2 regions of the Marinobacter liaoningensis genome follow, and region 1 is predicted to be linked to the other one. Evidence: predicted binding sites of a transcription regulator. Region 1 holds the regulator's gene; the other holds the start of a gene.
What was found. Region 1 encodes LexA, which represses DNA repair genes until DNA is damaged. Its sites were predicted from a motif close to CTGTNTNNNNANACAG; they were not measured.
Positions count from the first base shown of each region.

Region 2: the regulator LexA is predicted to act here: its motif matches at 1,617-1,632, upstream of imuA (translesion DNA synthesis-associated protein ImuA).

Region 1 is NZ_JAHXKI010000002.1:288,900-292,267, reverse strand. It holds gene KZO34_RS03645 (gamma-glutamyl-gamma-aminobutyrate hydrolase family protein) at 1-68, opposite strand, end outside; gene KZO34_RS03640 (amidoligase family protein) at 61-1,062, opposite strand; gene lexA (transcriptional repressor LexA) at 1,269-1,880, shown strand; gene KZO34_RS03630 (cell division inhibitor SulA) at 1,922-2,413, shown strand; gene KZO34_RS03625 (hypothetical protein) at 2,495-2,755, opposite strand; gene KZO34_RS03620 (DUF6586 family protein) at 2,803-3,315, opposite strand.
Region 2 is NZ_JAHXKI010000007.1:99,804-103,171, forward strand. It holds gene KZO34_RS18455 (Y-family DNA polymerase) at 1-901, opposite strand, end outside; gene imuA (translesion DNA synthesis-associated protein ImuA) at 909-1,598, opposite strand; gene cysK (cysteine synthase A) at 1,750-3,237, opposite strand; gene KZO34_RS18470 (pyridoxal phosphate-dependent decarboxylase family protein) at 3,317-3,368, opposite strand, start outside.

The DNA.
Region 1 (3,368 bases):
CGTGCCGGACCGCTGATACCGATGGTCAGTCCGGGCTGTTCATCTCCGGTTCCAAGTGGTTCAGACATAACCCCTGCTATGTAACCACTCGGCGGCTGTATCAAGCCAGCTGTGGGTCAGGTTGTGCAGATTGATCTTGCTCTTCTCCCGGAAGAGCCTGCGGAGCTCTGCCAGTTGGGAGGCATCAGAGGCGATCTGCTCCAGAATGACCCAGTCGTTCCAGACGCTGGAAAAGTGCCACGACGGGTTATCAATGTCACAGTCCGGCAGCCGGTAATGCAGGGTAGGGCGACTCTTGATCCTCGGGTCATCCACATACTGGCCCAGTAGCTCTGAGTCCAGGTGGGCGAACAGGGGTAGGAGGTCCAGTGCCCGGTTCCGCGTCGGATTGTATTCCAGGTAGTCCCGCATCAGCTGTTCCTGATCCGGTGCATAGTCATCTTCCATCAACAGATCGGTATACCGGCTGCTCCAGGGTTCGATATAGGTGGTGAATTTGCGGCTGATGTCCAGCTGGTGGCGGGATTTGAGCCACTCGTACAGTGCTGCGAAGGCCTGGAAATAGCGTACCAGCGTAGCCGGCTTCAGGTCCGGCAACTCCGGGTTAAGCTGGAGCCCGAAAGCATAATAGATCGCTTCCCGGCTTCCGAGTGCTCCTTCCTCGCGCAGCTTGTCTGAAAGCGCCTCTATCCGGGGGACTTCGGAAAACGGGATAGGGGGTGTGATGATTTCAAGTGGAACAACGCGCTCGGCTGCGGCATCAATCACTTCCATGGCCTGACCGCCCAGCTCCCGAATGGTGTCGGGCAGGCGCTCATCGGTCAGGTCCAGATCCTTGATCGGATCTGAGTCCAGCTCAATGGTGAATGACCCCAGGTCAGTATCCAGCTTGGTGACATAACGCGATTGCAGGTCGGGTTCGGTGCCCAGGAAACGCGCCATAAGATTCACCAGTGCATCGTACCCCAGTCCGGAAAGTTCAATTTCGATCCCGACGCGGCGCTCTTTGCCGTCATCGGTTCTAAGAATGTCCGGCATCTTGCAGCCAGTCGATTGGCTCATAGCTCTCCCTAACACGCGAGTTTCATGTTTTGTCACCTTACCACAATCACCGAAGCGGGCGCGTTTACGCAGCAGGCAGAAAAAACGTGGCGGGACTTTACACTGGATAAAACACTGTATATAGTCATTTTACTGTATATAAAAACAGGGCTGGTCAGAAGGGTCATTAAGGCCGGTTCCCGGGATCCCCGTGATGGAGTAGCTCAATGAAGCTGACAGCAAGGCAATCTCAGGTGCTGGAAATAATCCGGCGGTATCTGGATGAAACTGGTTATCCACCCACACGTGCGGAAATTGCCGCGGAGTTGGGCTTTCGTTCAGCTAATGCGGCGGAAGAGCACCTGCGTGCCCTGGCTCGTAAAGGGGCCATAGAAATGGTTCCGGGGGCCAGTCGAGGCATACGTCTGCCGGAAGCAGAGGAAGATCTCGGGTTGCCGGTGATTGGCCAGGTGGCTGCGGGCAGTCCGATCCTCGCCCAGGAGCACATTGAGGATCATGTCACCCTCCAGCCCAGTTTTTTCTCGCCGTCGGCGGATTATCTTCTGCGGGTGCGCGGGATGAGCATGAAGGACATTGGCATCCTTGATGGCGATTTATTGGCAGTCCATCGGACCCAGGATGTGCACAATGGCCAGGTAGTTGTGGCGCGTGTAGGCGAAGAAGAGGTGACCGTCAAGCGGTTCCGGAAGGAAGGTTCGAAGGTTTACCTGATTGCGGAGAACGACGAATTTGCCCCGATTGAGGTGGACCTTACCGAGCAGCAACTGTTTATCGAAGGTTTGGGCGTGGGTGTAATCCGACGGTCGGACCTTCACTGACCAAGTCGGGTTGCCACGGATAGTTTGAGAGCAGGTGAATCATGGAACAATTAAGCTTCAACCAGAATCTGGCTTATCAGCAAGGTGCGTTGTCCCACGCGGTACCGCCGTCTGCGGCTCCGGAGAGGCGTTCTGTGATTCGGGCCCGGCGCAGACCTGATCGTACCGATACGGCGGCTAGCGGGAACGTCACGGAGATTATTTTGCCGGAAGGTCAGGTAGAGAATTTTCAGCTGCTGCTTCCAATGCTGACGCAACTGAATCAGGAAAAGCGCTGGCTTGCCTGGATTGATCCACCTCAGGCCCTGGTCAGCAAATGGCAGAAAATGCATGGCATTGTCGCTGGCGAGCTGTTGGTGCTCAGGTCCACTTCGGATCATTCGGCGCAGGAACTGGCAGAGCGGGCATTAAGTGCGGGTACCTGCCATGCCGTCGTGATGTGGACGCGCAAGCTTGGCAATTCGGCGTTTGAGGCCCTCCAGCGGGCTTCAGCCAATGGCAGCAGTCATGGTGTCGTTCTGCGCCAGCGTTGAGGTCGGTTGCGTCACGGTTTTCCCTGTGACGCAACGCCGGGCTCTGATCAGTAGCGGCCAAGTGCCGCCGGGGCCTGTAAATCAGTGGAGGGTATAGGACTGCTGGCTGTCGACAGCTTCCAGCTCGTCATCTTCCCAGTCAATGTCGTGAGCGACATTTCCAACGGCCTCGATGCCCGCCGCGATCATGGCCTTGGCAACATTCATATCCCGGTCTTCCATCATTTCCCGGGCTTCCTCAGAGAACGAAATTTTCACAAGCGGTGCGCTATCGTCGTCGATACGACGCAACGCATAGTCGCCGTTGCTCAGTTGTACGATTTCAAAAAATGATGGTGACATTCGGTAAACCTTTCAATTAATGAGACCCGGAGTAGCTCAGCGTTTGGTTACCACTCGCTGTGCTGCTCTTCCAGGTCATCGGCAAAATTTTTCATGGCGCCAAGTGTCCGGCGCAGGCCCTGGGCTGAGCGGTCAGGCCCGGTATCGGCAGAAACCGCAATGATGTTCTCTGCACTGACCGATTTCCGGGTCACAGGTGGCCGACTCTGTGAAGCTTCCATCTGATCCAGATGGTTCCACCAGCTGCCCGGCTGGCTCTCCAGTTCCCGCAGGCGGGCAATGTCGTTGGGGGCCTCCCCGATCAACGCCGCCAGTTCATCCAGGGTTGCCGGTTCCTCGCTCCGTTTCTGGTAGAGGCGGGCAATCATCACCAGTAACAAGCGCCGTGACCTCAGCAAGAGCTCAATGGCGCCCTGAATTACCGCTTCGCGTCCCATTGCCAGTTCTGCCTCTGTGGCTGGCCGGTCTTTCATGGGCCCAGAGTCGTTCTCTAGCTGGCTCAGCAGAGTTCGAGCAAGGAACAGTTTCTGTGAAACCAGCGAATGCCACTGAGAAGCCATGGGATACCTGCAATCACGGAGCGGTCGTTTCAACCCGGAAAATTAATTCACCA
Region 2 (3,368 bases), on a different contig from region 1:
CTGCCCGGTGCTCCGGACCGGAGGTGCGGATGCGCAGGCGGGTCGGTTCTTCGTGCCGATGATGGAGAATCAGCAGCAGGCTGTCGGTCTCCTGCTGGCGCCAGCACAGGTCCTCCTCCAGTTCTGACAGAATGCGCTGCAGCGGAAACAGCAAGCCCTGGACCTGTTCAATCTCCTGTACGAAATCCGCCTGCTGCCGGAAGTGGTGGGGTGGCTGCCAGGGGGACTGTGGGTCTAGCCGGGAACCCTGAATTTTCTGGACATGGGCCAGGGTTTCCGGGGACAGTCGGCGAGCCAGCTCTGCCGGCGGCAGGTCAAAGACCTCGCTCAGGGTGTTCAGCCCCAGCCGCTGCAGGCGGGTGCAGGTGCGGGCATCGAACTCTGCCGCCAGCAGTGGCATCTGGCCCAGGGTGCGCAGGATGTGGCCGTTGTCTGCGGTGCACTCCCCTCTACCACTGCGGGCAATCAGCCGGGCCGCCAGGGGGGTGTGGCCAATGCCGGGCCAGGCCGTCAGCTGGCGTCCATCAAGGGCCTGTTCCACGGTCTGCCAGACTGCCGGCAAGCCACCGTACAGCCGCTGCAGGCTGCCGATTTCCGCCATCAGGCCATCCGGCGGTGCCAGCACAATGTGGTCGGCATAGCGGTACAGCCAGCGGGCCTGATCCTCAAGAATCCGGGCTTCCTGCTGATGGTCTGCTCGCACCGTACCCAGCTCCGGCACCAGACTGATGGCGGTTTTCAGCCGCATGCCAGCGTACACGCCCTGATCCCGGGCACCGGGGCAGGCTTGGATCACCTTTTGCCCGGAACCTTCGACGATCACCAGTGCGCCCGCTTCCTCGCGGGACCGGCGAATATGGTCCAGCAACAGGTGCGGGAAGTGCAGGTACAACCAGAGCATGGCGATATTACCGGTTTGAAGCGGGCCAGGGACCCTGAACCACACGGGGGGCTTCGTGGAATGACAGGTCTGCCCGGTGCGACATAGCCAGGGTGCAACGTTGGCCGGGCCAGCTGCCACGGCGCTTCACGATATTGACCTTCAGGTCCTGTTGCTCGCCGGGTTCCAGCTCCAGGCGCAGGGCGGCGGGGGAGTTCTGATCGGCATAGCGGCGCTCACGGAAGAGCACACACACATTGCTGCCGGCCTCGGCGGCCAGCTGTAAACGCCGGACCTCCCGCGAGGCCAGTTTGCCCGGCCAGGCCATCACCAGACCGGTAACCGGCGAACGCAGGCAGTTTTCCAGAGTCCACAGGAAATCGCCGTCGTCGTAAGTGTGGATCATGACCACCTGATCCAGATTCACACCTTCCCGGGCCAGTGCCGGGGCATAGGGCGTATACGGCGGGTTCAGCCAGAACACGGTTTTGCCATTGTGGGAAAGCCGTTGCATCAGGGGCAGCAGCAGGTGCAGCTCGCCAATACCGGGGGTGTCCAGCAGGCATTCGCTGAGGGCACCCTTCGGCCAGCCAATGCCGCCGAGCTGGTTGTCCAGAATCTGGTAACCGGTCGGTTCCGCCGGCTGGGTGGTTTGCGTGTGCCGGTGCCCCTGCCAGACACGGGCATCCTGCATCAGCGTGTTCAGAAGCTCGCTCATGGGAAAAGTCTCAATATACTGTTTAAATATACAGTATTCTGAAAGCGGCTGGATTTCAAGGATGGCGTGAAGGCAATGCTGAGTTTTCCCAAGGAGAAGCCGGCCACAAAAAAGGGGCTGAAAGCCCCTTTTGAAAGATGGTGTCTCGGGATCAGCGAGGATGCAGCCAGCCCGGCAGCATGCTGTACGGGTCCACATGAATCTCCGGGTTGAAGTCGATGTGCTGGCTTTGCAGGCGGGGGAGCAGGGACCCATCCTTGATCTGGTCAAAGACATCGGTGCAGCCGCCAACAAACTCGCCGTTGATGAAAATCTGCGGCAGGGTGGTCCAGCCGGTTTTTTCTTTCAGTACCGCGCGTATCTGGCCACCCCGGTTGCCCTGTTGATAGGCCACCGAATCCAGATCCACCGACTTGTAGTCGATGCCATACTTCTGGAACACCTTGCGCACCGACCAACAGAACTCACACCATTCCAGTGCAAACATGACGACCGGGTGGGCCGGATCGCTGATCAGTGCTTCCACTTCCTCCACCGCTTCCGGATCCAGCTCGACCGGCTTGCTCGGAGCCGGCGGTGCCTGCGGCACGGTGATATCGAACCGGTAGTTGGGGGTGGAGCGTGACAGCGCCATTTCCTCTTCGGTCATTTCCACGGGCACATCCTCAAACAGCGGGGTGGTCAGGTAGCGCTCCCCGGTGTCTGGCAGCATGCACAGGATGTTCGAGCCTTCCGGAGCCTGTTCGGCAACCTGGAGGGCGCCGGCGAAGGTGGCACCGGAGGAGATGCCGACAAAGATCCCTTCACGGCGGGCCAGATCCCGGGCGCACTGCAGAGAATCGTTACCATTGATGGGCAGGAACTCGTCGATGTTGTGGGCCTGCATGACTTCTTCCGCGAGCTTGGGCACAAAGTCCGGTGACCAGCCCTGCATCAGGTGCGGGCGGAACATCGGGTGGCTTTCCGAGTGGTTGCCACTGGCATCCCGGGGCTGGGCAATGCCGCTGGCCAGAATCGCGGAGTTGTCCGGTTCACAGACAACAATGCGGGTGTTCGGGCTCTTGCGCTTAAGCACCCGGGACACGCCGTTGAGTGTGCCGGCGGTGCCGAAACCGGTGACCCAGTAATCGAGCCCGACGCCCTCGAAATCCTCCAGAATCTCAACTGCCGTGGTGCGTTCGTGCACGGCGGCGTTGGCCGGATTCTCGAACTGCCGGGGTTGCCACCACCCGTGTTCACGGGCCAGTTCTTCCGCCTTGGCGACCATACCGGAGCCCTTCAGGGAGGCAGGGGTGAGCACGACCTTCGCGCCCAGAAAACGCATCAGCTTGCGCCGTTCCACACTGAAGTTTTCGGCCATGGTGACCACCAGAGGGTAGCCCTTCTGGGCGCAGACCATGGCCAGCCCGATGCCGGTGTTGCCGCTGGTGGCCTCGACAATGGTTTGTCCGGGCTTCAGTTCGCCGCGGCGCTCCGCGTCTTCGATCACGCCCAGCGCCAGTCGATCCTTGACCGACCCCATGGGGTTGAAGGCTTCGACTTTGACGTAAAGATTGACCCCCTTGGGGCCAAGGTTGTTGATACGCACCGCCGGAGTACGGCCGATGGTGTCCAGGATGCTGCTGTAAAGCGTACCCATGATTCTTCTCCTCTTATGCTCTTGAGAGAAGGAAGCCCTAACCCATTTCGGGGTACGCCAGGGATCCCTAAATTATAGCTCAGCCAGCGGCTTCGTCATTCGTTTTGGCCACTTCCTGGCCCACGATCAGA